One region of the Arthrobacter sp. CAN_C5 genome, then DNA from elsewhere that is predicted to be linked to it. Evidence: riboswitches for the same ligand, from Rfam matches in the RefSeq annotation. Region 1 holds a riboswitch; the other holds the start of a gene.
The links. Region 1 has a riboswitch for cyclic di-GMP ahead of H4V95_RS17145 (glycosyl hydrolase). Riboswitches for the same ligand answer to the same signal wherever they lie in the genome.
Positions count from the first base shown of each region.

Region 2: another riboswitch for cyclic di-GMP. It lies ahead of H4V95_RS07920 (response regulator transcription factor); the one in region 1 lies ahead of H4V95_RS17145 (glycosyl hydrolase).

Region 1 covers NZ_JAGGMZ010000001.1:3,664,912-3,679,137, reverse strand. Annotated here, with positions in the region: gene H4V95_RS17150 (glycosyltransferase) at 1-1,676, shown strand, start outside; gene H4V95_RS17145 (glycosyl hydrolase) at 1,718-2,800, opposite strand; cyclic di-GMP riboswitch class I at 3,001-3,076, opposite strand; gene H4V95_RS17140 (ATP-binding protein) at 3,226-3,648, opposite strand; gene H4V95_RS17135 (STAS domain-containing protein) at 3,641-3,973, opposite strand; gene H4V95_RS17130 (GAF domain-containing SpoIIE family protein phosphatase) at 4,045-5,262, opposite strand; gene H4V95_RS17125 (PP2C family protein-serine/threonine phosphatase) at 5,340-6,650, opposite strand; gene pyrE (orotate phosphoribosyltransferase) at 6,815-7,378, shown strand; gene H4V95_RS17115 (thioesterase domain-containing protein) at 7,394-8,395, shown strand; gene H4V95_RS17110 (tyrosine-protein phosphatase) at 8,389-9,123, opposite strand; gene H4V95_RS17105 (HAD-IIA family hydrolase) at 9,128-9,907, opposite strand; gene H4V95_RS17100 (TrmH family RNA methyltransferase) at 9,971-10,606, shown strand; gene fbaA (class II fructose-bisphosphate aldolase) at 10,779-11,798, shown strand; gene H4V95_RS17090 (DUF3151 domain-containing protein) at 11,800-12,219, shown strand; gene H4V95_RS17085 (hypothetical protein) at 12,239-12,865, opposite strand; gene H4V95_RS17080 (DoxX family protein) at 12,911-13,297, shown strand; gene H4V95_RS17075 (adenylosuccinate synthase) at 13,518-14,226, shown strand, end outside.
Region 2 covers NZ_JAGGMZ010000001.1:1,667,818-1,682,043, reverse strand. Annotated here, with positions in the region: gene ileS (isoleucine--tRNA ligase) at 1-2,826, opposite strand, end outside; gene H4V95_RS07930 (SDR family oxidoreductase) at 3,134-3,904, opposite strand; gene valS (valine--tRNA ligase) at 3,936-6,554, shown strand; gene H4V95_RS07920 (response regulator transcription factor) at 6,641-7,486, opposite strand; cyclic di-GMP riboswitch class I at 7,565-7,639, opposite strand; gene H4V95_RS07915 (MarR family winged helix-turn-helix transcriptional regulator) at 7,703-8,134, opposite strand; gene H4V95_RS07910 (TetR/AcrR family transcriptional regulator C-terminal domain-containing protein) at 8,345-9,073, shown strand; gene H4V95_RS07905 (DsbA family protein) at 9,097-9,726, opposite strand; gene clpX (ATP-dependent Clp protease ATP-binding subunit ClpX) at 9,787-11,079, opposite strand; gene H4V95_RS07895 (ATP-dependent Clp protease proteolytic subunit) at 11,241-11,915, opposite strand; gene H4V95_RS07890 (ATP-dependent Clp protease proteolytic subunit) at 11,968-12,564, opposite strand; gene tig (trigger factor) at 12,798-14,226, opposite strand, start outside.

The DNA of each region.
Region 1 (14,226 bases):
CTGCCGTGGCGGCCCAGCGGATCAGGTACCCACATCAGACCTGGATTCTCGACGACGGCGCGAGGGACGAACTCAGGTTGCTGGCCGAGGAACACGGGATCGGGTATCTCACCCGGGGAGACGAATGGGCGAATCGGCCCCGCCACGCAAAGGCAGGGAATCTCAACAATGCGCTGATGATGACTCAGGGTGAATTCATGCTGATCCTCGATGCGGACCAGATCCCCAGGCCGAAAATCCTGGACAGGACGCTGGGTTACTTCAATAACCGCAAGGTGTCCCTGGTGCAGACCCCCCAATGGTTCGTCAACGTTCCTGAGGATGACCCGCTAGGTAGTCAGGCACCCCTGTTTTACGGCCCGCTGCAGCAGGGCAAGGACGGCTGGAATGCCGCCTTTTTCTGTGGTTCGAACGCACTGCTGCGCCGTGAAGCGCTCATGCAACTGGGCCTGGTGGGCTACGTCGACGAGGTTGAGCGCAATATCCATTCCGCGTTGAAGGGCGCTCGGACGGCGGTGCGTAAGGCGCGCAAGTCCAAGGACTCCACCGCTCCAATGGTGGCCGGCCTGCTGGACGAGGTGGAGGTTGCAACGAGGAAAGCCAGCGCCGATCTCAAGGCCGGCAGGTCGTTCAGCGAGATCACCTACAACCTGCGCCGCACGGTGGATGGTGCCGTCCAGCAGCTCGTCGCGGCGGACTTCTCGGTACTCCAGGCTGACCTGGCTGAGATCTCGGCGATGGGCCTGGACGGCGGTGTCCCTCTCACCCCTGACGACGTCGATGCTGCCGTAGCGCACCTGTCGTCGAGGCATTGGTCCCCTCTGGGCGCCCTGGAATCAGTGCAGGCGGTGCTTGAGGCCATCTCGGTGGAGCGTAATGACGAGGCCCAGCCGGTGATGCCTTTGGCCACGATTTCCGTGACGGAGGACATGGCCACTTCTATGCGGATGCACTCTCTCGGCTGGAAGAGTGTCTACCACCATGAGATCCTCGCCGTTGGCCTCGCCCCGGAGGATCTCAAGACCATGCTTACCCAGCGGCTGCGCTGGGCGCAGGGCACGATCCAGGTGCTGCTGCGGGAGAACCCGCTTACGAAGCGGGGAATGAAATGGACCCAACGGTTGATGTACTTCGCGACGATGTGGAGCTACCTCTCAGGATTCGCCGCCGTGGTCTACATCGCCGCGCCGGTCATCTATCTCCTGCTCGGCATCCTGCCCGTCAACAGCCTCAGTACGGAATTCTTCATCCGTTTCATTCCCTTCATGGTGGCCAACCAACTCCTGTTCATCGTGGCCGGACGAGGCGCGAAGACGTGGCGGGGACAGCAATATAGCCTTGCTTTGTTCCCGATCTGGATCAAGGCATGCACCTCAGCGGCACGCAACGTGTGGTTCGGCCGCCCCTTGGATTTTGCCGTCACACCCAAGGTCAAGCAAGGCAACAGCCGCGACTGGCACCTGATCCGCCCGCAGCTGCTTGCGATGGCTCTGCTGGCTGGAGCAGCGGTGGTCGGGCTGGTGCGGCTCGGGGTAGGCCTGAATGAGCCGCTCGGCACAGCAGTCAACGTGTTCTGGGTTGTCTACGACCTGGTTGTGCTCAGCGTCCTGATTAAGGCGGTTCGCTATCAGGGGTTCGCCCCCAACGAGCAACCAGTTGGCGTCCTGAAACCGTGACCGACTCCAGCATCCCCGGAAGGATCAGCCGCTCTGGATGATCAACGCCGGCTCACGAGCGCCGCTTTGAATGCGTTGGCGGATGCTTCGCTGCTGTTGATCCGCCAGTCGGCTTCCTTTGCCAGGTGGAACCAGACCAGAGCAACGATGTCTGGTTGGTTGGAGAGGTAGTCGAAAAGGGCCGTATTCCACGCTGCTTTTGACCCGCCGAGTTCCGAGGATGCTGTCTCGGCGATCATGATGGGCTTCCCCGGTGCCAACCGCCTCAGTTCTGCGAGACCCTCACCGAATAGCAGCCCAGGCTCTTGCCAGGCGCTCCAGATCTGGGAAGTGCCCCAGTTGTAGCCGTCCAGTGCGGTCACGTCGACATAGGCTGCTCCCGGGAAAAGCTCTTCCAGTGGGGTGGAACCCGCATAGGGGACATTCGGGTTCCAGATCCAGCGGATGTTCGTCGCCCCGGTGGCGGTGACGACGTCGTGGACGTGCCGGTAGGCGGCCACATAGTCACCCGGCCCGTTCCCGTTGACTCCCTCAGCCCACGGGTACCAGTCACCGTTCATTTCATGACCAAACCGCAAATAAACCGGGTGACCCCACTGGCCGAGAGCCGTTCCCCATTGCCGCAGGTAACCGTCGAAATCGCCGGCGGCGATGCGGTCCAGCGAATAGGCGGGCTGTTCCACGCCGCCACCCCAGGACCACGGTTCCCAGGTCAGGATTGTCTCTGCGCCACGGGACCTCACCGCGTCAAGTTCGGTCAGCGGTGGTGGTTGACGGAAGTCCTTGTAGGAGAGCACCAGCGAGGGTGCCTCTCCGGCAATGGCTTCGACCTCGTCGAGCTCTGCCGTTGCTGCCGGACCACCATTCGTTCCGACACCGAAGCGGATAGCTTTGGGGGTTGACGAATCGGGGCTGGTGGAATGAACAGGGTCCGTGACGGTGAAGATGGAGGTGGCCGATGCAGAGCCTGCAGTCGCCCTGATCTCCACACTCGATGCCCCGGCAGGGATGATCACTGAGGCCTGGAACGAGCCAGCTCCGTTCACCCGCATCCCGACACTCGTCGACGCGGCAACTATCGAACCCTTCGTGTTCTTGGGGAAACCCAGGCCGGTAATGGTCACTGACGTCCCGGCTGGCCCCTGGGAACTGCTAAGGCTTATTGCTGCGCCTGCCTGGGCGGCGGGAAGAATCCCCGTCGATAACAGCGCAACGGCGCACATCATCAGGAGCACCCTGGTGGTAGTCCTCCGCGCATGTCTTAATGCTGGTGCGAATGAGCGAAGCGGCACGGGGAAGACCATGGCTGGCACCTTTTTTGAGAATCAGTAGCCCGGCTGACCCGTGCGGGCCCCGTGGCTTTGCGTCGCCGGCTTGCACCGGTTTGGCCCTTTACATCATGACGGTCGCCCTAATGTGCCGGCTCGGTGGCTCGATCCGGCTCCTCATTGTCCCGTGGATGCGGTCGTGAGAACCGGTGAAAACAACAAGTATTTGTGCAGGTTTTCCACAGGGTGGACTGATCCCCCGCGGGCTCTCATCATCAGACTCAGCTCTGCGGGGTCCGGGACAGTACCCAGGTATTGGTCGCATCCTGCCGCTCGAATGTGACAGTTGTGACCAGAGCCTCGATGAGCGCAAGTCCCCGGCCAGACTCCGCGTCCTCACCAGGCATGTGCGGATTCATCATGCCAAGGGGAGGCTTGGCGTGGTAGGCGCTGATCTCAGCTTTCAGCTGGGTGGTTCGGACCTCGACGTGAACGCTCAGCTCCACCGGTCCCCGACCTTCCGGCTCGGCGTGCTGGACAATGTTCGACACGGACTCGATGACCGCCGTTGTGAAAGTCATCTGGTCCATTTCCTGGACAAAAGGGGCATCGGTCCAGAGCTCGTCCAGATCGGTGTGGACCTCATCGATGACGCTTCCTACCGCCAGCCCCCGATACCGTCGGGAGGCGAGAACGTCACTCATTGCTGAACGCATCATCGGCAGATGCATAGGGTGTGAGGACCTTGTCCATACTGGTCAATTGAAGAACCATCTTCACCTGGGGTTGGACACCTGCGATCCGCAAATCACCGCCGGCCTGACGGGCCGCTTTCAGGCAACCAATCAGCGCGCCGAGCCCGGAGGAGTCCATAAACACCGCCTGTTCCAGGTTGATGACAATCCGGGAGGACCCCTCGGTAATCAAGCCGGACACGAATTCGCGCAGCTCTGGGGCGGAAACCATGTTCAGGCGTCCATCCGCCTTGACCTCGGTGTACGTACCTTTGGGCATATGACTGAACTTCATTCAATTCCTTTCGAAAACATTCAAGCTGCACACCGACCAATGCTCGTCAAAGCATCGCATGTACTGGGTTGCTAAAGACCATCTAAACCGACTGTGAGCTCGTTCCTGCGCAGGATGAGAACGGTGGTGTCGTCGGCGCCGGTGACCGCTTCGCTGGAGAGTCTGTCAATGAAGTCTCTGGGGTCGTCAGCGGAGGAAAGCTGCGCCAGGACATGCGCGAGTTCTTCCAGGTCGTCGTTGACCAGTTCAAGGACCCCGTCGCTGGGAATCATCAGGGCGTCGCCGGGGCCCAGGGTCAGAGACTCGGTGTGCCATTGCATGCCAGGAAAGATCCCCAGCGGGCCGCTGGAGGTGGGAAGCCGGATCGGTCGCCCGCCCGCAGGCAGATAGTGCGCCAACCCGTGTCCCGCATCCGAATACGACACGGTGCCCGTGTCCGGGTCCAGGTCGCCGTGGAATGCGGTCACGAAGGAATCGGTCCGCTCCAGGTTGCAGGTCAACTCGGTTGAGACTGCTGCGAACGCGCCGGCGGGATCCAGGTTTGCGTTGGCTCGCAGGCCAGCTCTCACGGTGGCAGCCAGAATGGCCGGGCCAGTTCCCTTGCCCATGACATCGGCCAGTGTGAACCGGAACCGCCCTTGTACAAGGTCCCAGTCATAGAAGTCACCTGATAATTCGCCCGCCGGACGAAAAGCCGCGGTTACCCTGTAGCCGGGGAGGGATGGTGCGCTTTCCGGAAGATGAGCGTGCTGAATTCGTGCGCCGTTCTGGAGATCCGTGCGAACGTTAATCTCGCGCTGCACGACGGCGGCAAGGTCGCGGAGGACTTTTTCCTGTTCACCGTTGAACGTGCGTGGCTGCTGATCGCTGATGCAGAGAGTGCCGATATTGTGTCCCCCTGGGCCCTGCAGGGGCTGCCCGGCGTAGAAGCGGATATTGGGGATGCCCAGGACATAGGGGTTGGAGCTGAAGCGGTCATCTTCCCCGGCATCCTCGACCACCAGGGTGTCCGGGGTCATGATGGTGTGGGTGCAGAAGGACGCCTTTCGGGGGCTGTTGACGTCGAGGGTGCCGGCGACTGATTTGAGGAACTGTCGGTCTTCCGCGATCAGCGACACCGAGGCGGAGCTGACCCCGAAGAGCTTCTGAGCCAATCGGGTGATCCGGTCAAACCCCTCCTCGGGCGGGGTGTCGAGCAGTGCTGTCTCTGCGAGGGACTTGAGCCTCTCGGTTTCGTTGTGAGCAGACCCGGCAGATTCGTTGAAGAGGTTAGGCGATGGTTCGTTCATGCGTACACCTGTTCTTTCACTTGCCAGTCTGTGCTGGCGGTTGAGCTGGGACTCACGCCGGTGAGTTCCCCTCCGTGTCAGGCAGCGCCTACCTGGAGGGTTTCGCTGTGGGCCGCGTTAGGCGATGCTGTCTGGTGCGCGGACCTTCGGACCGCGAGGATGGTCACGTCATCAGGGTTGACAGATCCTGACGCGAGGACCTGAACAGTTTCCACGATATCTTTCGCCGAAGAGGCTGAGATGGCCAGCAGGGCGAGCTCGTCGATGGCGCTCAGAGTTCCGTCATAAAGGTCCAGCACTCCATCGCTGAAACTGACGATCATATCGCCGGGCTCAAGCCTGATTTCGAACGAATGCCAGGTGGATTCCGGGAGGAGGCCTACCGGCAGTTCCCGGGAGGCGAGCCTTTCCCAGCTCCCATCTGCTCTGATGCAAAGCGTTAGCCCATGTCCCGCATCACAGAAGGAAAGGCGACCATCCGCTGCGCGGAGTCTTGCGTGGAAGAGGGTTGCAAAGGATGCGGCCTGGCTTAGCTCCGACGTAAGACAATCTGAGGTTAATCTGAGCGCTACCGCCGGGTCCTCGTTGTTTCGGGCGCTGCGGATCACCGCCCGGGTAGTGGCGGCGATCATGCCCGCCCCCGCGCCCTTGCCCATCACGTCGCCCAGGGTGAACCCAAGACCCCCGTCGATTTCGTACCAGTCGAAGAAGTCGCCACCGACAGCTTTCGATGGCACACAGGCCCCGGCAGTTTCGTATCCAGGTAGTGGAGCTGCTTCCTGGGGGAGGAGATAGCGCTGAATTTCGGCGGCCCGGCTGAGCTCCTCTGCTGAAGCCGCTGCCTGCGCACGCGCCGAAGACAGTCGTCGTCGTGACCTCGAGGCGAGCTCATTGACAATTCCGGCGGCCAGGGCGAACACGAGGAGGCTGTACATGCCTCGGAGCAGTTCGTTGGGATTTTCGTCCGTCCCGGCGCCCAGGGCGAACGGCACCAGGATGGCCACTACGCCACCGAGGATGGCGTAGAGCACATGACGTCGCCCTTCGATTGTTGCCAGCCACAGAATGGGTAACAGCACCAGGGAAGCGTAGATCGACTGGCTTTCGCCGGTCGCGTATCGAAGCATACCCGCAGCGAGCAGATCAACGGCCGGGATGAGTACCGAGAAGCGCGATAGCGTTGGTCGCGAAAAAGCTAAGGCAAACAGGGTTGCGGCAATGGTTAGACAGACGCCGATAATCAATACTGGTCTGCTGCTGACCGTCAGAGTAGGTACCAGGCTGCTCATCACCGCTGCGGCAACGAAGAGGACAGCGATCGGAAGCTGTTTGACGAGGGGTGAAATGTCATCCGGTCCCGTCAAACGTCGAACGGGACCGAAAGTCATGGTGGTTCCTCTCTAGGGCTGCTCGTTATTGCTCCGGGGGCAAGACCAGGTGCTCTTTCTGCAATGGTATCCGGCGGCCGGTGGACGCGCCGGACCTCCGCTGTCGGCCCGGTGGGTCGCATGCAGCGCAGGTCGCCACCGGAGGAGAGATTAGGATTGCAACCATGACCGTCGATACCGCCGCCCGCGACCGCCTGCGTGAACTCATCCAGGAACTGGCCATCGTTCACGAGAAGGTGACCCTGTCCAGCGGTAAGGAAGCCGACTACTACATCGACCTGCGCCGGATCACGCTCCACCACGAGGCGTCGCAGCTGGTGGGCCGGGTCATGCTGCAGATGCTCGACGACGCCGGCATCGCCTTTGAGTGCGCTGGTGGGCTGACCATGGGCGCCGACCCGGTGGGAACCGCCGTCATGCACGCCGCGGCCCGCGACAATCGGGGCATTGACGCGTTCGTGGTGCGCAAGACCCAGAAAGCCCACGGCATGGCGCGACAGGTGGAGGGCCCCGACGTCGCCGGCCGGACCGTCGTCGTCCTTGAGGACACCTCAACCACTGGCGGGTCGGCACTGACCGCCGTGGAAGGTGTCCGGCGGGCGGGTGGCAACGTGCAGGCCGTGGCGGTCATCGTCGACCGGGACACCGGGTCCAGGGAACGCATCGAGTCGGAAGCAGGGGTGCCCTACCTCTACGCGTTCGGTAAAGATGAGCTCGGCCTGAGCTAGCACCTGAGCAGACCGATGACTGAGGACGCCGAACGGCTGCTTCGCTATGCGCACGGGATCAAAGGCATGTCCCGCCGCTCCTTCATCGCTGGTTCAGCGTTTGGGCTTACCCTTGCTGCCGACCTGTTCCTGACCCGGCAGGTCCAGGAGGAACGCGAGGAACTGCAGATCCTTCCGGTTGAGGACGCGGAAGCCGCACGCCGGTTCCCGCGAACACGGTGGATCATCTTCCCCGGCTACAAGACTGGCTGGGAAGAGGGCGGCTGGATCGCGAACTCACTCCAGCCAGCCCTGAGCCAGCGTGGGCAGATCGCGGTGATGGGATATTCGAACCGTGGGCTGAACATCGCGAGCATCGTCGCAGCGCTGAACCGGTACGTGAGGATCTTCCAGGTTCAGACCCTCTACTTCTACGGCCACAGCTTCGGCGGGATGGTGGCGGTCGAGGTGGCTTCGCAGTTGCGCGGGCTGGGGATCGCGGTGGAGCTGATCATCCTCGATTCCAGTCCGCACTCCCGTGATGATGTGCTGGACCAGGCCGTGTTCGAGGGCGTGGTGTTCCTGTATGACGCCGGCTACCGGGTCCCCACCGTGCTGCGCGGCGGCTATGAACTGGGGGAGCGGATTGTCAACAAGAACGAGCGCACTTGGCGGCAGGTCCTGAACCAGAGCCTTGAGCAACTCTCCCCGTTCGCACCATCGAGCGTCCTGATCCAGTCGCAGTCTTCGTACATCTACCACTACAACGTCACCCGCTTCCAGGGGACGCTGGGCGATACGCAGATCGCTTTCATCGGCAACCCCAACGACGGTACGGTCAACTACGCCCGGGCCAGGCCCGGCTGGGCGGAAGCCTTCCCGGACAACCTGGTGTCGGCCGACTACGTCACCGACGGCGCCCTGCCCGCGCACGCCAGCCCGCAGTGGAACCCGCTGATTTACCAGAGCATCGTCGTCGCGCTGCAGGACGAATTCCTGCCCGTGCCGCGGGGCGGTTCCCGGCGAAGCGCCTACTGACCCCTGAGGGTTCTCCGGAGTTGACCCAGGTCGCGGCGGTCCATCCCGGCGCCCTCCAGGAACGAGTCGACGGTGCCGAACTCGCGGCGCATCCCCTCAATGAACGTGGCCATGGCGCCCGCCGGTGAGGTCAGGATCACCGGCGGGTTCTCGATCGACAGCCGGCCCGACCCCGCGGGCGCGTCACCCATCCATAGTTTCGCCAGTGCCGGCAGAATCTCCGGCAGGGCGCCTGTCGTGTGGGCGTAGTCCTTGATGATCAGGTCATCGGAGACCCCGGCAGCCAGGAGAATCACCGCGGTGATCACTCCCGTGCGGTCCTTGCCTGCGGCGCAGTGCACCAGTGTGGTCCGGCCCGCCACAATCGGCTCGAGCGCGTCGACCACCACCGCGGGCCGACTGTGCAGCCAGCCCAGGTAGTAGTTCCCCAGGTCCGCAGCGGTCAGTAACCCCATGGTCGACGCCGGGTTGGCCTCGGAGGGGTCCAGCGGGGCGGCAACGACGTCGATTCCCGTATCGGCGGCCACCTGCCAGGGTGCCATTCCGGCCTCGCGTTGACTGCGCAGGTCAACGATCGATTGGATCCCTTGACCCGTGAGGAAGTTCATGGTCGACTCACGGTCCCAATCGAGCGGCTGGCTGGAGCGGAACACCTTGCCCGGCACCGGGGCCCGGGGGTCGGCGGCGGTGAGCTCCGCGATGTCGCGCAGGTTGAGCACCCCCGGCACGGGACTAGACCTGGTCGATCAGGTCCGCCACTGACTCCATGATTTGGGCGGGCCGGAACGGGTAGGCGTCGATGTCGGCGCGCTGGGTGATGCCGCTGAGCACCAGCACCGTGTGCAGGCCCGCTTCCATCCCCGCAATAATGTCGGTGTCCATCCGGTCGCCGATCATCGCGGTGGTTTCGGAGTGGGCGTCGATCTGGTTCATGGCCGAGCGGAACATCATGGGATTGGGTTTACCCACAATGTAGGGAACACGGCTGGTAGCAGCGGTGATCAGGGCCGCGACTGCCCCCGTCGCAGGCAGCGGTCCTTCCTTCGACGGCCCGGTAACATCAGGGTTCGTTGCAATGAACCGGGCCCCGCCCTCTACCAACCGGATGGCCTTGGTGATCGCCTCAAACGAGTAGGTGCGGGTTTCCCCGAGCACCACATAGTCGGGCGCCTGGTCCGTGAGTACAAAACCGGCCTCATGCAACGCCGTCGTCAGGCCGGCCTCCCCGATCACGTACGCCCGGCCCCCCGGCAACTGCTCCTTAAGGAATTGCGCGGTGGCCAGGGCCGAGGTCCACAGGTTCTCCTCGGGGACTTCCAGGCCGGAGGCCTTCAGCCGGGCTGCAAGGTCCCGCGGAGTGTAGATGGAGTTGTTGGTCAGCACCAGGAACCGCTTGGACGTGGCTACCCAGCGGTCAATCAGCTCTGCTGCGCCCGGGATCGCCTGGTTTTCATGCACCAGGACGCCATCCATGTCCGTCAGCCAGCACTCGATATGTTCGTTCTCACCCATGTGATATCTCCCTGCCGTCCGGCGGTGCTCTAGGACCCCAGTCTTTCACCTTAGGCTGGGAGCGTGAAAGAAAATCCCGAAATCCCGCTGGTCCCGGTCGGCGTGGGCCCCTGGGAGGGGCAACTTCCAGAGGGAGAGCACTGGGATGCCGACCTCCTTGCTGCTGGGGACACCCGCAACGTCGTCGACCGGTACCGGTACTGGACCCACGATGCGATCGTCGCGGACCTCGACTCCCGCCGCCACAACTTTCACGTCGCCATCGAGAACTGGCAGCATGACCTGAACATCGGTTCGGTGGTGCGCACGGCGAACGCCTTCATGGCCAGGGAAGTCCACATCATCGGACGACGGCGGTGGAACCGTCGGGGTGCGATGGTGACCGACCGCTACCAGCACGTCCGGCACCATCCCACGGTCGAGGAATTCGTCACGTGGGCGGCAGGGGAGGGGCTGCGGATCATCGGGATCGACAACTTTCCGGATTCAGTGCCCCTGGAAACCTATGAACTGCCGGAGAACTGCGTGCTGGTCTTCGGCCAGGAGGGGCCGGGCCTGACACCCGAGGTGCATGCCGCCGCCGACGCCACCCTCTCCATCGCCCAGTTTGGGTCCACCCGGTCCATCAACGCATCTGCCGCTGCCGCGATCGCCATGCACGGATGGGTCCGCCGGCACGTCTTCGGGCAGGGGATCTGACCAGCAGTGCACCTGCCTGGGTCAGAAACGTCTGGACAGTCAGAACTGCCGCGCGCAACCGGCGAACCCGACCCCGGGGGCCGTTTCTGCTGATCGAGCAGTCGAATAGGATGGCTTAAGCGGTCAGTTTTCATCCCGCCTGTTTACGCACGCATTCCACAAAGGAGTCCTTATGCCTATCGCAACACCTGAGATCTATTCAGAAATGATCGACCGTGCCAAGGCTGGGGGCTTCGCGTATCCGGCCGTGAACGTGACCTCCTCCCAGACCCTCAACGCTGCGATGCGTGGGTTCGCCGAGGCCGGTTCCGACGGCATCGTGCAGGTGTCCACGGGCGGCGCTGCCTACTGGTCGGGCGCATCGGTGAAGGACATGGTGGTCGGTTCTCTTGGCTTCGCCGCCTTCGCCCACGAGGTGGCCAAGAAGTATGACGTGAATATTGCGCTGCACACCGACCACTGCCCCAAGGACAAGCTGGACGAGTTTGTCCTGCCGCTCCTCGCGGCATCGGAAGAGGCGGTCAAGCGCGGCAACAACCCGATCTTCCAGTCCCACATGTGGGACGGCTCAGCGGAAACCCTTGAGGAAAACCTGCGGATCGCCAAGGACATCCTGCCCCGCGCAGCCGCAGCGAAGATCATCCTTGAGGTTGAGATCGGCACCGTCGGCGGTGAGGAGGACGGCGTCGAGAACGCCATCAACGACAAGTTGTACACCACTGTCGAAGACGCGCTGGCCACTGTCGAGGCGCTGGGCTCCGGCGAGCACGGCCGCTACCTGACCGCCCTGACCTTCGGGAATGTGCACGGCGTGTACAAGCCCGGCGGCGTCAAGCTCCGCCCCGAGATCCTCAAGGACATCCAGGACCAGATCGGCTCACGGCTCGGCAAGGACAAGCCCTTCGACCTCGTGTTCCACGGTGGATCAGGATCCTCGGACCAGGAAATCTCCGACGCCGTCTCGTACGGTGTCATCAAGATGAACATCGACACCGATACGCAGTACGCGTTCACCCGCCCGGTGGTTGACCACATGCTGAAGAACTACGACGGCGTGCTCAAGGTCGACAACGAGGTAGGCAACAAGAAGGTTTATGACCCCCGCGTGTGGGGTGCAGCCGCCGAAGCCGGACTGGCCGCCCGCGTGGTGGAAGCCGCAGCATCCCTGGGCTCCGCCGGAAAGAAGCTCTAACATGTCCGATGAATTCCGCCGGAACCTTCTGGGCCCCGAGCCCACCCTCCTTCCCGAGGAGACGGACCTCGGCGTCCGGATCGACGCCGGTGACGAAGCGGTAGATCTCGCCGCCAAGTACCCGACGTCGTCGTTGGTGTGGGCCATCCTGGCCGACGAAGCCTACGCCGATGGCCGCACCATCGAGTCCTATGCGTACGCCAGGACCGGCTACCACCGTGGTCTTGACGCGTTGCGGCGCAACGGCTGGCGCGGCACCGGGCCCGTGCCCTACTCGCACGAACCCAACCGTGGATTCCTCCGCTCGCTTTATGCGCTGGGCAGGGCAGCGGCCTCGATCGGCGAAATCGACGAGGCCGAGCGGATCGCGAAGTTCCTCGGCGAATCCGACCCGGAAGCCAGTAAGCAACTGGGCAATTAGGTCCAGGTAGGCAACTGGCTCAAGGACGCCTGATGCTGGTCACCACGGTGACCAGCATCGGCGCGGCAGGGGCAGAGCTGAACCCAAACCGCACTGGCGGTGTCAACGGTGCCAGGATCCCCAGGTCCTTGCCGTGCCAACGCACCGACGCGGCGGTGATTTTCACCGCCGTCGTCACCCCGTAATATATTTTCACCGCCGTCGTCACCCCGTAATATTCAGTGCGGCCATTGCCAGCCGATCCCGCCGTGCTGACCCCGGGCATGAGCAGCCCAGCCACCGGATTGATGAGGCTCAGCCAGCGCGGCGACGTCGCGAGCCGCGCCGGAATGAGGCGCAACATCCGCCCCAGCCCGGTTACCGCGCCGAGCTGCGCGGTGACTGCCAGCCCTCCCGCGGTCACGGTCAGTTGCCGGTCGTCGAGCGTTGAGTCCACATCCACCACCCGGACCACATCGAAGCTGTAGGTAGAGCTGACGTAGTCGGCAACCGCCTGCGACGGGGCGAGCAGGGTCCGCTCACCGTTGGCATCCTCCATCATGACGTCGGTGAACGCCCCCAACGGCGACGTGTCCCACCTGCCGATCACCAGCCGTGTTCCCGACGCCGTGCCCAGCCCTGCAATGTTGCCCGCGAAACGATCCATGAGGACATTCTCTCCTCCTTGGGGGCCCCATGGCATCATGGCGGTATGCAGAAGAGCCGGAGTGAACTGGTGTGGTTGGGGCTGGCAGCGATCCTGGCGTTCTTTTTTGTGCGGGCCGGGATCGAGAAGGTGATCGGCGAGCCTGCTGCGCTGCTTCCCTTCCAGAAGTCGGGGCTGCCGGAGTGGACGGTGTACCTGACTGCCGCCGGCGAGTTCCTCGGCAGTGCCGCGCTCTTCGTTCCCCGGCTGCGCACCCTGGGAGCACTGGTGCTGGTGCTGGTCATGCTGGGTGCCGCAGTGACCAACATTTTCAACGGCGACGTCGGGTACGTGTGGACCAACGTGCTGCTGGGCGCCGGAGCACTGCTGCTGGCCTGGCAGGGGCGTGGTCAGCTACCGGGCCGTGGCCGGCGAGGCATACCCCGCGACTGACAGGGAGGCGAATCCCACACCGGTCGGGTCTCTCGAGGAGCCTCCCGTCCACACCGATTGGTCACCAAGCTGAGGGTCGGCGGGATCTCTTGCTAAACTTGGGTGGTAAGAGCCCCAGATCTCTTGCGCACACGCACTCGCAGGTCTTGGGGCATTCTCATGCACTTCTGGCGGCATCGCGTGTGGTGCGGGTGCTGCCGCAACGATGGGGGAGGATCCCATGCCAGCGATCGTTATTGTCGGAGCCCAGTGGGGCGACGAAGGTAAAGGCAAAGCAACCGACCTGCTCGGCGGACGGGTTGACTACGTCGTCAAGCCGAACGGCGGAAACAACGCGGGGCACACCGTGGTCGTCGGCGGTGAAAAATACGAGCTGAAGCTGCTGCCCGCAGGCATCCTGAGCCCCAACGCGATCCCGATCATCGGAAACGGGTGCGTCATCAACCTCGAAGCACTGTTCGAAGAGATCGAAGGGCTTGAAGCCCGCGGCGCCGACACCTCAAAGCTGCGCATTTCGGCGAACGCCCACCTGGTGGCGCCGTACCACCAGGTCCTGGACAAAGTCACCGAACGATTCCTCGGCAAGCGGGCGATCGGCACCACCGGGCGCGGTATCGGGCCCGCCTACATGGACAAGGTGGCCCGGCTCGGTATCCGCGTCCAGGACGTCTTCGACGAATCGATCCTGCGGCAGAAGGTTGAAGGCTCCCTCGCCCAGAAGAACGAACTCCTGGTCAAGGTATACAACCGCCGCGACGTGGAGGTGGAGGAAGTGGTCGAGTACTTCCTCGGCTTCGCCGACCGCCTCCGGCCGCTGGTCATCGACTCCACCTACGTGCTCAATGAAGCGCTCGACGCCGGAAAGGTGGTCCTCATGGAGGGCGGCCAGGCCACCTTCCTCGACGTGGACCACGGCACCTACCCGTTCG
Region 2 (14,226 bases), 2.0 Mb from region 1:
CCCGAATTCCTCGGGTGAGGCGTCGGCCGCGTCGATCAGCCGGACCTTCTTGATGTTCAGCTCATCAGCGATGATCCCCTGATACTGACCGTCAAGGTTCCCAGCGGACGGCGCTACCACCGTGAGGTTGGCGAGCGGCAACCTCACCCGCAGGTTGGCCGCCTTCCGCAGGCTGGAGCCGGTGGAGCAGATCTGGCGGGTGCGTTCCATCCGCTCGACGAGGTCGGGAGCCTCGGGGAACGCCGATGCCTCGGGCCAGTCGGTGAGGTGCACCGAACGCCCGCCGGTCAGTCCACGCCAGATTTCCTCGGTGACGAGGGGCAGCAGCGGCGCTGCCGCCCGGCAGACAGCCTCGAGGCAGGTGTAGAGCACGTCGAAGGCGTCGGTGTCTTCGTCGAAAAACCGCTGCCGGCTCCGGCGGACGTACCAGTTGGTCAACGTATCCAGGTAGCGGCGCAGGGTCTCGCAGGCGTCGCTGATGTTGAAGGCATCCAGGGACGCCGTCATGTCCCGCACCAGATTTCCGGTGTAGGCGAGGATGTAGCGGTCGACGGGCTCCGCGAGGCGGTCGGCCTGCTCCGGGCCCACCGTTTTCGCTTCGTATCCGGTACCGCCAGCGGCGGCATTCGTGTACAGGCTGAAGAAGTGCCACACGTTCCAGAGCGGGAGGATGACCTGCCGGACGCCGTCGCGGATGCCCTGCTCGGTGACGATCAGGTTGCCACCGCGCAGGACCGGGGAGGACATGAGGAACCAGCGCATCGCGTCGGCGCCGTCACGGTCGAGGACCTCGGTGACGTCCGGGTAGTTGCCCAGGCTCTTCGACGCCTTCTGGCCGTCGTCGCCCAGCACGATGCCGTGGCTGATGACGTTCCGGAACGCAGGCCGGTCGAACAGCGCCGTGGAGAGGACGTGCAGCATATAGAACCAGCCGCGGGTCTGACCGATGTACTCCACAATGAAGTCGGCGGGGTTGTGCGACTCGAACCATTCCTGGTTCTCCATCGGGTAGTGCACCTGAGCGAACGGCATGGAGCCGGAGTCGAACCAGACGTCCAGGACGTCCTCGACCCGGCGCATGGTGGACTGACCCTCCGCCGGGGAGCGGGGGTCGTCGGGGTTCGGCCGGGTCAGCTCGTCAATGAACGGGCGGTGCAGGTCGGGCTCGCCGGCCTTGTTCAGCGGCAGCCGCCCGAAGTCGGCCTGGATCTCGGCGAGAGAGCCGTAGACGTCGGTGCGGGGGTACGCGGGGTCGTCGGACTGCCAGACCGGGATAGGGCTCCCCCAGTACCGGTTTCGGCTGATCGACCAGTCCCGGGCGTTCTGCAGCCATTTGCCGAACTGTCCGTCCTTCACGTTCTCAGGGATCCAGTTGATGCCCTGGTTCAGGTCCACCATCCGGTCCTTGATTTTCGTGACCTCGACAAACCAGGAGGACACCGCACGGTAGATCAGCGGGTTGCGGCACCGCCAGCAGTGCGGGTAGCTGTGGACGTAGCTCGCCTGGCGGACCAGCCTGCCGCTGTCCTTCAGCACCCGGGTGATCGGCTTGTTGGCGTCGAAAACCTGCAGTCCCACAATGTCGGCGAGGGGCCCGTGCCCGTACATCGGCAGGAAGCGCGCCCCTTCATCCACTGACAGGATGACCTGGATCCCGGCCTCCTCGCAGATCTTCTGATCCTCCTCGCCGTAGGCGGGCGACTGGTGCACGATGCCGGTGCCGTCGGTGGTGGTCACATAATCGGCCACCAGGAAGCGGAAGGCGTTCCGATAGCCGCCCTGTTCGGGGTCAGTCAGGTAATCCCACAGTGGTTCGTAGGCCAGATCGGCCAGCTCGGCGCCCTGCAGGGAACGTTCGACGGCGGCGGTCGCCTCCTTCGCGGAGGCGTAGCCGAGGTCCTTGGCATAGTTGCCCAAAAGATCAGCGGCGATGAGGAAGCGGCGGTCGTCGTCGGCCAGTGACGCTCCAGCGGGCACCACTGCGTAGGTGATGTCCGGCCCGACGGCGAGGGCAGCGTTGGTGGGCAGGGTCCAGGGCGTGGTGGTCCAGGCGAGGGCCTGCACGCCGGCGAGATCCTGGGACAGCGCGGTGGAACCGGCGAGGATGGGGAAGGTCACCGTGACGGTCTGGTCCTGGCGGTCCTGGTAGACGTCGTCGTCCATCCGCAGCTCGTGGTTGGACAGCGGCGTTTCGTCGTTCCAGCAGTACGGCAGGACGCGGTAGCCGTTGTAGGTGAGGCCCTTGTCATACAAATTCTTGAACGCCCAGATCACCGACTCCATGTAGTCGACGTTCAGGGTCTTGTAGTCATTGTCGAAGTCCACCCAGCGCGCCTGGCGGGTCACGTAGTCCTGCCACTCCCCGGCATACTTCATGACCGATGACCGGCAGGCGTCGTTGAACTTGTCGATGCCCATGGCTTCGATCTGGGCCTTGTCGCTCATGCCGAGCTGCTTCATGGCCTCGAGCTCGGCGGGCAGCCCGTGGGTGTCCCAGCCGAACCGGCGCTCGACACGGTGCCCGCGCTGGGTCTGGTACCGGCCCACTAGGTCCTTGGCGTAGCCGGTCAGCAGGTGCCCGTAGTGGGGCAGGCCATTGGCGAAGGGCGGCCCGTCATAGAAGACGAACTCGTTGGAGCCATTTTCGCCATCGCGGAGGTCTGCGTCGCGAGCGTCGATTGAGGCCTGGAAAGTGCCATCGGCGTCCCAGTACTTGAGGATTCGCTCCTCGATTTCCGGGAAGCGCGGAGACGCCGAGGAAGAAGAGGCGTCGGCGGCGCTGTCCAGGCTGGTGGCCTTCGGGTAGATCTGTGGCATGTTGTTCATCCTGTAGGCAAGGTGTGGTTCAGTTACCTGCGAGGACGCGTCCATCCGCTGGGGTCAGTCTGCAACCCCCGCGCCGAACCCGCGGTACCACCTCACTTGCCGCCGGCGAGAAATATCCTCGCGGCTGCCACTTCGTGACCGCTGTGACGGGCTTACCCGTCCGGTTCTACTGACCTGCCGGATATCTGACCTGTTGCAGGTTAGGCGCGGCGGGGGTTCTTCCGGAAGCTCACCGGTGATCGCCGGGTCAAAGCTGTTGCCCCCAGTCTAGCCGATATCGGCTCCCTTGGCCGGACTGCCTGCCCGGCTACTGCTTCCGGATCACCTTGTGGGCTGCGGCCTGCGCCAGCGGCCGGACCACAATCTCGTCGAGGTTGACATGGTGGGGCACGGTGACGGCGTAGGCGACGATGTCGGCGACGTCCTCGCTGGTCAGCGGCTTCTCGACGCCGTCGTACACCTTCGAGGCAGCGTCGGCGCTGCCCAGCCGGTTCAGGGAGAACTCCTCGGTGTGCACCATGCCCGGGAGCACCTCGATGACGCGGACACCGTGCTCGGCCTCCTCCAGCCGGAGCGCACGGGTCATCGCGCGTTGGGCAGCCTTCGCCGCGTTGTAGCCGGCGCCGCCCTCGTAGGAGACCATGCCGGCGGTGGACGTGAGGTTCAGGACCGTGCCACCCTGGGCCTGCGCGCGGAGCAGGGGAAGGAACGCGCGGGTCATTTTCATGGTGCCCACGACGTTCGCCTGGTACATCCACTCCCAGTCGGCGGTCTTCGCGTCGATCATCCGGTCCGCCCCGCGCGCGCCCCCGGCAATGTTGATGAGCGTGTCAGCGCCACCGGCGTCGGTGACAGCCTCGATGAGGTGCTCGACGTCGTCGTCCGCGGTGATATCGGTGGGGACAGCGATGGCACCGGTCTCGGCGGCGAGGTCCGCCAACCGGTCCGCACGCCGGGCAACAGCGAAGACCCGCCATCCCTGGGCTGCGAGGAGACGGACAGTGGCCTCGCCAATGCCGGTGCTCGCGCCGGTGACAACTGCTGTGCGCTGCGTGGACGTCGTTGGTGTGGAAGTCATGGATCCAACTTATCGTGAAACAATTGACCGTATGGCTGAACACACTCCGGGCACAGACACGCCCGCAACAGTAAATGTCCCAGACAAACCGGTTCTCGAGGGTCTTGAATCCCGGCTCGCTGCACAGTGGCGGGCGGACGGCACCTACACCTTCGACCCCGAAACGTCCCGGGCGGAGGTGTATTCGATTGACACTCCCCCGCCGACCGCATCCGGTTCCCTGCACGTGGGACACATGTTCTCCTACACCCAGACCGACGTCGTCGCCCGGTACCAGCGGATGCGCGGCAAGAACGTTTTCTACCCCATGGGCTGGGACGACAACGGTCTGCCCACCGAACGCCGCGTCCAGAACTACTACGGTGTCCGCTGCGACCCGTCGGTCCCCTACGACGCCGGCTACACCCCTCCGGCCGAGCCGCCCAAGAACCAGCGCGACTTCGACGCCGTCTCCCGCCGAAACTTCATCGAGCTGTGCGAGCAACTGGCCGTCCAGGATGAGCTGGTCTTCGAGAACCTGTTCAGCACCCTTGGCCTGTCGGTCGACTGGAACCTGACCTACCGCACCATCGACGACACCTCACGGGCCGTCAGCCAGCGGGCCTTCCTGGACAACCTGGCGGCCGGGGACGCGTACCTTGCCGAGGCACCCACCCTCTGGGACGTCACCTTCCGCACCGCGGTGGCGCAGGCGGAACTGGAAGACCGGGAGCAGCCTGGTGCCTACCACCGGATCGCCTTCCACACACCCGGCGGGGAGAAGATCTTCATCGAATCGACCCGTCCCGAGTTGCTTCCCGCCTGCGTGGCGCTGGTGGCGAATCCCGACGACGAGCGGTACCAGCACCTGTTTGGCACCACCGTCACCTCGCCGCTGTTCGACGTCGAGGTGGAAATCAAGGCGCACCCCCTCGCGAAGCCCGACAAGGGCACCGGCATCGCCATGATCTGTACGTTCGGTGACCTGACCGACGTCATCTGGTGGCGGGAACTGCAGCTGCCAACCCGGGCGATTGTGGGACGTGACGGGCGAATCCGGTCGGAGACCCCCGAGTGGATCAGCACCGCCAAGGCACAGGAAAACTATTCGACGATCGCCGGCAAGACCGTGTTCAGCGCCAAGGAGGGCGTCGTCGCGCTGCTGCGTGCCAGCGGTGAGCTGGAGGGTGAGCCGAAAAAGGTTCTCCACCCGGTCAACTTCTACGAAAAGGGCGACAAGCCCCTCGAAGTCGTCACCAGCCGGCAGTGGTATCTCCGCAATGGCGGCCGGGACGAGGCCAAGCGGGAGAAGCTCATCCAGCGCGGCCGGGAAATCGACTTCCACCCCGCGTTCATGCGGTCCCGGTACGAGAACTGGATCGAAGGGCTCAACGGCGACTGGCTGGTCTCCCGGCAGCGCTTCTTCGGGGTGCCGATTCCCGTCTGGTACCGCCTGGATGCCGACGGCGAGCCCGACTACGAGGCACCGATCGTTCCTTCCCACGAGGCACTCCCCGTGGACCCGGCGGCCGAGCCTGCGCCCGGCTTTGAGGAGAGCGCCCGCAACCAGCCGGGTGGTTTCGTCGGAGAGAATGACGTCCTGGACACCTGGGCCACCTCGTCACTGACGCCGCAGATTGTGGGCGGCTGGCCGAAGAACCCTGACCTGTTTGCCAAGGTCTTCCCGTTCGACCTCCGACCGCAGGGCCACGACATCATCAGGACCTGGCTCTTCTCGAGTGCCGTCCGCGCCGACTCGCTGCAGGATTCGGCGCCGTGGCGCCACGCGGCGCTGTCCGGCTGGATCCTCGATCCGGACCGCAAGAAGATGTCGAAGTCCAAGGGCAACGTGGTGGTACCCACCGACGTGCTCGAGGAGTTCGGGGCCGACGCCGTCAGGTACTGGGCTGCCTCAGCCAAACTGGGTGCGGATACGGCCTACGAGATCGCGCAGATGAAGATCGGGCGCCGCCTGGCCATCAAGCTGCTGAACGCGTCGAAGTTTGTGCTGAACCTCGGTGCCACCGAGCACACGGTCCTCACCGATGACACCTCGGTGGTCACGAACCAACTGGATCTGTCCCTCCTGGCCCAGCTGGCACAGGTGATCGATGCGTCGACGGCTGCGTTCGAGAAGTACGACTACGCGCGGGCGCTGCAACTGAGTGAGACGTTCTTCTGGTCGTTCACCGACGACTATGTGGAGCTGATCAAAGACCGCGCCTACGGTGCGGCCGGTGAGGCCGAACAGGCTTCGGTGCTTGCCACGCTGGCGACGACGCTTGACGCGCTGCTGCGGATGTTCGCGCCCTTCCTGCCCTTCGCCACCGAAGAGGTATGGAGCTGGTGGCGCAGCGGGTCGGTGCACCGGACCGAATGGCCAACGTCTGATCAGCTCGCCGGGACCATTCGCACCGCTGACACCGGTGTTCTCGGCACCGTGGCACTGGCGCTCGGCGGTATCCGCCGGTCGAAGTCCGAGGCGAAAGTGAAACAGCGCACCGAGGTGCTCAGCGCCGTCGTGAACGGCTCAGCGGCGCAGTTGCGCCAGCTCAACGCCGGTCTGAATGACCTGTTGGCTGCGGGCAATGTCCGCGAGTTGCGCCTTGCGGAGGCCGAGGGCGAGCTCTCGGTCTTCGAGGTGGAGTTGGCACCCGTCGACGCGGTCTAGCCAGGTCACCTCGTACGCAGGAAGGCCCCGCGGAATTACGGAGGCCCCGCAGACCGGTTGGTCTGCGGGGCCTCTCGTTACGACTTTTATGCGGTCGCCAGGTCCACCTTCGGCAAACAGTGCGGTCCGGTGGTCCGGGAAGAGTCATCTCTCACAGTCGCGGAAACGATCCTGTATCCGATTCCCCGGACCGTGGTGATGAGTTCTGCTTCCCCCTGACGGCGTGGTAATTTCCGGCGAAGATTCCCGATATGGACTTCAATGCCACGTTCGTCCGAACTGCGACTTCCAGTGAAGCCCTGATAATCCGATCCCCGGGCGATTCCTGCCAGGGTGGACTTGGTCCGCACGGCTCCGTCGCACGACAACATCTCGTGCAACAGATCGAATTCACTCTTGGTAAGAAGGACCTCATCATCATCGATGCTGACCGTGCGTGTCGCGTGATCAACCATCAGGTCACCGTGTCGGAGGACATTCGAGGTGCCCACAGGGTGGAGCCGGTCCACCTCAGATCGCTCGTTGACGGCCGGCCGCAAAATTGAATCAGGTGTCACTGTTGAATAGGGTGTCACTGTTGTACGTCGCGGACGGCGCAGCACGGCATCGAACCGTGCTCTCAATTCGCGCGGACGGACTGGCTTGGCGAGGTAGTCGTCGGCGCCAGCGTGAAACGCGGTCAAGATATCCACCTCATCGGCATGAGCGCCCAGCATCACCACATAGCAATCGCTGAAGGATCGGATACGACGGAGTACCTCGAATCCGTCAATTCCCCGCAGCTCCGCTCCAACGACTACCAAGGCAGGGGCGTGACCCGCCACCAGTTCTGCGCCGCCAAGGCCTGTCGCACTGGAGTGCACCTCGAAGCCAGCCAGTCGCAGTAGATTCAACACCCAAAGGCGCGTGTCGTTGTCATCTTCAATGACCACTGCGGTTCTTGGTCCGGAAGGAATTTCCATGGCCCCCGTGGGTGGAGGAGACTGTTGTCTGATCATGACGCCCTACTGTTCGGTGGCCCGGCTGACCGCGTGGGTCCCGTGGCTTTGCGTCCCCGGCTTGCACCGGGTTTGCCGTTATCGTTGGCGGAAGGCCCAGCTACGAAGAGACACAGCTGAACCGTCCGGGTGAGGCGCTACTGGTGAGGCTCAGGCAGGGGTAGGTTCCGGGGTGGCCTCAAGAGAACCAAGGACGGCTATAAGTGCCGTGCGTAGACTCTGGTCGATCAGGCTGGCCGATTCTGATGTCGACTCGGATAACTGGTCGATCCTCTGAAGCACTTTGTCACCCTGCTTCGTGATGACAGTTCGAATAGTCCGCCCGTCCGATGAATCGCGGTCGCGGGATACAAAGCCCCTGATCTCGAGCTTCTCAAGGATCTTTCCCATCGTTTGTGCCTGAACCTGAACAATGGCAGCCAATCCCGACTGACTAATCGGACCGCTTTCGGACAACGCTTTGAGAGTGGTTGCACCCGTTTGAGTGACTTCCAGATCGAGGAGACGCTGATTCTGTTGATTCTGGTTCAACCGGGCGGCAGTGCTCAGTAACCGGCTGGTTGTCCACAGTGTCTTGTCCATGCCTTCTTCCTTCACTCTGAGCATCAATATGAAGGGATAGCGGAAACTATCCGACAAATTGCGAATCCACATCAAGCGGCGGGATCGAGACCCGGAGTATGCTTTCGTAGGGCGCTCTCCAGTGGTCATATACACTGTAGATACTACGTTGTAGAGTCTACGATGTAGACCCGCCACTTGCAAGCGCACTGACTAAAGGTAGGCGTGAACATCTCTACAAGTCGAAGGCCGGTCCCCACCAAGCCTACTCAGCCTGAGGATTCGGGGGATACAGGCAAGCGTGCCCAGTTAAGCAGGGAAGCGGTTCTCCACGCTGCCCTGGAACTGGTTGACGACGACGGCCTTGACGCCCTGTCCATGCGGCGATTAGGGAACAAGCTGGGGAAAGACCCAATGGCTCTTTACCGTTATGCCCCGAACCGCGACGCGCTCCTCGACGGCGTCACCGAACTCCTGCTGGATCAATGGGTAATCCCGAGGTCGGGCCAAGCGCCGTCCTGGCAGGAGCAACTGCGCGAAGCCGCCCAGGACTTCCGGACGCTAGTTCTGGACCACCGCCACGTTGTCCCGCTATTGGTAACGCGTCCGCTCTCGACACCCATGGGGCTCAGGCCACCTGGCGCGCTTCGACCTCTTGAGCAGATCCTGTCCATCTTCAATAGTGCCGGGTTCTCCCCCGCTGATTCGCTTCACGCTTACCGGACCTACTACGGGTTCCTCATCGGACATATCCTCAACGAGCTGGAGGAATTCGTCGTCAACCCCGACGAGGATGAGGTGGCGCTTAAGCTGGGACTGCACCGGCTCCCGAAAGCAGAATTCCCGCACCTGCGTCGGCTGGCACCCATGCTGCTCAGTTACGACGGAGAAGCCGAACTCGACCAGGGGATTCTTCTCATCCTTGAAGGCCTCCAGAAACAGTTGGACACCCGGGGATAAACGACCAGGTGCCCAACTGTGGTTCAGTCGAAGGAAGGGCTCTCGGTGCGTGAGCGCTTGAGTTCGAAGAATTCGGGGAACCCAGCCAGCATGACGGCTCCGTCGAAAATCCGTCCGGCGTCCTCGCCGCGCGGGATGCGGGTCAGGACCGGGCCGAAGAACGCGGTGCCGTTGAACGCGACCACCGGCGTTCCGACCTCGTCGCCGACCCGGTCAATCCCGTCCTGGTGCGAGGCACGAAGCTGGGTGTCGTACTCGTCGCTCGTGGCATAGGCGGCCAGCTCGGCTGGAAGCCCGACCTCTTCGAGGGACTCGCTGATCACCGCGTCGAAATCCTTGCTCTGCCCCTCGTGGATCCGGGTGCCCATGGCGTCGTAGAGCTTCTTGATGTTGTCGCTGCCGTGACGTTCGGCGGCGGCGATGATGACGCGCACGGGGCCGTAGGCCTTCTTCATGAACTCCTGGTAGTCCTCCGGCAGGTCCCGGCCGTCGTTGAGAACAGCGAGGCTCATCACATGCCAGTCCACCGTGATACTGCGGACCTTCTCCACTTCCTCAATCCACCGGGAGGTGATCCAGGCGAACGGGCAGGCGGGATCAAACCAGAAGTCGGCTTTTTGGACACTGTCTGTGGAAGTAATCGTTTCAGTCATATTCCGTACAACCCGGGCTGCAGCCGACGTATTCCGGTCGTCCGCAGGAAAAATCCGGCGCTAGGCCGACTTGTTGCGGCGCTTCGCGACGACGTCGTGCGAGATCAGGGTTGGCTCGGCCTTCTTGCCAACCACATCCTCGGTGATGACGACCGTGGCGATGTCGTCCCGGCTTGGCAGGTCGAACATGACCGGCTGGAGGACTTCCTCCATGATGGCCCGCAGCCCGCGTGCGCCAGTACCCCGTTCAAGAGCCTGGTTGGCTATTGCCTCCAGGGCCTTTGGCTCGAACGTGAGCTCGACGCCGTCGAGCAGGAACATCTTCTGGAACTGCTTGATCAGCGCGTTCTTGGGTTCAGTGAGGATCTGCATCAGCGACTTCTGGTCCAGACTGGTGACCGTGGTGATCACCGGCAGGCGTCCAATGAACTCGGGGATCAGGCCGAACTTCAGCAGATCCTCGGGCATGACGTCGCCGTAGCTGACTTCTTCACTCTTCAGGGAACTGAGCGGGGCACCGAACCCGATGCCTTTGCGTCCTGCCCGGGAACCGATGATCTCCTCCAGGCCCGCGAAGGCCCCGGCAACGATGAACAGCACGTTGGTGGTGTCGATCTGAATGAATTCCTGGTGCGGGTGCTTGCGGCCGCCCTGCGGGGGTACTGACGCGACGGTGCCCTCAAGGATCTTCAGGAGCGCCTGCTGCACGCCCTCACCAGAGACGTCGCGCGTGATGGAAGGGTTCTCGCTCTTACGGGAGATCTTGTCGATCTCATCGATGTAGATGATGCCCTGTTCGGCCTTCTTGACGTCATAGTCAGCCGCCTGGATGAGCTTCAGGAGGATGTTCTCGACATCCTCGCCCACATAACCGGCCTCGGTCAGGGCTGTTGCGTCGGCGACAGCAAAGGGCACGTTCAGCCGGCGGGCGAGAGTCTGCGCCAGGTAGGTCTTGCCACAACCGGTGGGCCCGATCAGCAGGATGTTCGACTTGGCGATCTCCACGTCCTCGGTGGGCACCGCGTCCGAGAGGTTTCCGGTGCTCCTGGGGGTGTGACCGGACTGGATTCGCTTGTAGTGGTTATAGACGGCGACGGCGAGGGAGCGTTTCGCTGGTTCCTGGCCGATGACGTATTCCTGCAGGAAGTCGAAGATCTCACGGGGTTTGGGGAGTTCGAAGGTACCGAGGTCCGCAACCTCGGACAGTTCTTCCTCGATGATTTCGTTGCAGAGGTCGATGCATTCATCGCAGATGTAAACGCCGGGTCCGGCAATGAGTTTCCGGACCTGCTTCTGGCTTTTCCCACAGAAAGAGCACTTAAGCAGATCTGTGCTCTCACCAATGCGAGCCATGTGTCAGTCCCCTTACGTGGATCTGTTGAATAGACAGCGTATTCTCCGGGCAGGCCCGGTCACGCTACCTTCGAGTCTAGGACAATCGGGACGGGTAATCAGCACAAAAAGGCCCGTGGTGCGATTGTGTCGCATCACGGGCCCGGTCCCGGGAAAGGACGTTACGGTTTGTTGATCTTCGGAGGTGTCATCTTGCGGGAGGTAAGGACCTCGTCCACCAGACCGTACGCCTTCGCGTCGGCGGCGGTGAGGATCTTGTCCCGCTCGATGTCGATGTTCACCTGCTCCGAGCTCTTGCCACTGTGCAGTGCCAGGGTGTCCTCGAGCCACGTGCGCATGCGCATGACCTCGTTGGCCTGGATTTCCAGGTCCGATGCCTGTCCGCCCTGTCCTCCGCCGAGTGCCGGCTGGTGGATCAGGACGCGGGCGTTGGGCAGTGCGAGCCGCTTGCCCGGGGCTCCTGCTGCCAGCAGTACGGCTGCCGCGCTGGCTGCCTGACCGAGGCAGACAGTTTGGATTTCGGGCCGGATGAACTGCATGGTGTCGTAGATCGCCGTCATGGCGGTGAACGAACCACCTGGGGAGTTGATGTAGAGCGTGATGTCCCGCTCCGGGTCGGTGGACTCGAGCACCAGCAACTGGGCCATGACGTCATCAGCTGAAGCGTCGTCGACCTGGACGCCGAGGAAGATGATGCGGTCCTCGAACAGCTTGGTGTACGGATCCTGGCGCTTGAAACCGTAGGGGGTGCGCTCCTCGAACTGAGGAAGGACGTAGCGGTTGGACGGCATCTGGGGTGCGGCGCCGCCTGCTGCGGCTCCAAAATTGTGGTTCATGGTGTCTCCTGGGGTGGTCTCTGCTGTGGTCGGTAGGGGCAGGCCGCAGCGGTTAGTCGCGCTGCGTGCCGCCGCCGCCGGATACCGTGTTGGCGTGTGCAGCGATCTTGTCGAAGAAGCCGTACTCGAGACCCTCCTGGGCGGTGAACCACTTGTCGCGGTCGTTGTCCTTGAGGATCTTCTCGACGGTCTGGCCGGTCTGCTCGGCGGTCAGCTCAGCCATCACACGCTTCATGTGAAGAATCAGTTCGGCCTGGATCCGGATGTCGGAGGCGGTGCCACCGATTCCACCTGACGGCTGGTGCATCAGCACGCGGGCGTGAGGGGTCGCGTACCGCTTGCCCTTGGTGCCCGAGGAGAGGAGGAACTGTCCCATCGATGCGGCAAGCCCGGTGGCGACGGTGACGACGTCGTTGGGGATGAACTGCATCGTGTCGTAGATCGCCATCCCCGCGGTGACGGATCCGCCCGGCGAGTTGATGTACAGGAAGATGTCCTTGTCCGGGTCTTCAGCGGACAGAAGCAGCAACTGCGAGCAGATGGCATTGGCGTTGTCATCCCGGACCTCGGAGCCGAGCCAGATGATGCGCTCCTTCAGGAGCCGGTTATAGATGTAGTCGTCCCGGCCCGCGGGGTCTACGGTTGCCATGGTCGGCGTGGTGGGTTCGATTGCCATTGGAAGTTAGCCTCTCACTCTGGTTGGTCTGCCGAGTGTCGGCAGCCGACCGTTTGTCTCTCATTGGACAGTAACTTGTTTCGAGGCCCGTTTTATCCCGGCGCGGAGGCTGTTCGCTGACGGCGCACGATTGCGGCGGGCAACGGGCTTTAACGGCTGAGGGCCGCTTCCCGGCAGGGAAACGGCCCTCAGACACGCATGATTGACTAGGCCTTGGCGGACTCTTCGTCGGCTGCTGGCTTGGCCTTCGCGGCAGCCTTCTTCGGTGCTGCCTTCTTGGCTGCAGGCGCCTTGGCGGCAGCCGTCTTCGCTGCCGGCTTCTTCTCGGCGGCAGGCTTCTTTTCTGCTGCAGGCTTCTTGGCCGCTGGCTTCTTGGCTGCTGGCTTCTTGGCTGCTGGATTCTTGGCCGCAGGCTTCTTCTCGGCGGGAGCCTCGTCGTCGGCGGGAGCGTCGGACGGCACCTCGTCTGCTTCGTCGCCGGGGCGAACGAATTCGCTCAGGTCGACGACCGAGCCGGAGCTGTCCTTGACCACTGCGAGTTCGAGGACCTTGGCCAGTGCCTTGCGGCGACGGACTTCTCCGACAATCATCGGAACCTGGCCGCTCTGGTCCAGCATCTGGGCGAACTGGTTCGGCTCCATGCCGTACTGGCCCGCGGTCGACACGATGTAGTCGATCAGCTCGGGCTGGCTGACACCGATTTCTTCCTTCTCGGCAATCGCGTCGAGGATCATTTCGTTGCGGAACGCCTGCTCGGTGTTTTCGCGGATCTCGGTGCGGTGCGCTTCGGTGTCGTGACCCTCAGCGTTAGCGTGGGCGTTCTCACCGGTGAAGTGCTGCTCCAGCTGATCTTCGATGAACGCCGCAGGAACGGGGACCTCGATCAGCTCGATGAGCTTTTCGAGGACCAGGTCGCGTGCTTCAACGCCCTGCTCGGTCACCTTCTCCTCGGCTGCCCGCTTGGTCAGGTCTTCGCGGAGCTCAGCGATGGTGTCGAATTCGCTGGCCAACTGGGCGAAATCGTCGTTGGCCTCAGGGAGTTCGCGTTCCTTGACTGCCGTGACCTCTACCTTGACCTGCGCCTTGGCACCAGCGTTGTCGCCGCGGGCCAGGGTGGTCTCGAAGATGGCGTCTTCGTTGGCGCTCAGTCCCGTGACGGCCTCGTCCATGCCTTCAAGCATGGTTCCGGAACCGATCTGGTAGGAGACGTCCTGGGCGGCGTCGACCTGCTCGCCATCGACGGTTGCCACCAGGTTCAGGGTGAGGAAGTCGCCGTCGGCTGCTGGGCGGTCCACCGCGGTGAGGGTGCCGAACCGGCCGCGCAGCTCGTCCAGAGCCTTGTCGACGTCGGCGTCGGAAGCCTCAGCTGCTTCAACAGTTACTTCAAGACCCGAGTACTCGGGAAGGGTGATCTCCGGGCGGACATCCAGCTCGACGGTGAACAGGAGCTGTCCATCCTTGGCGGCGGGGTCCGGCACTTCGGTGATCTCAACCTCAGGGCGGGTCAGGGGCCGGATTCCGGTTTCCTGAACAGCGCTCTGGTAGAAGTCATTCAGACCGTCGTTGATGGCGGTCTCGATGACGTAGCCGCGGCCCACACGCTGGTCAATCAGCTGGTTGGGAACGCGACCCTTA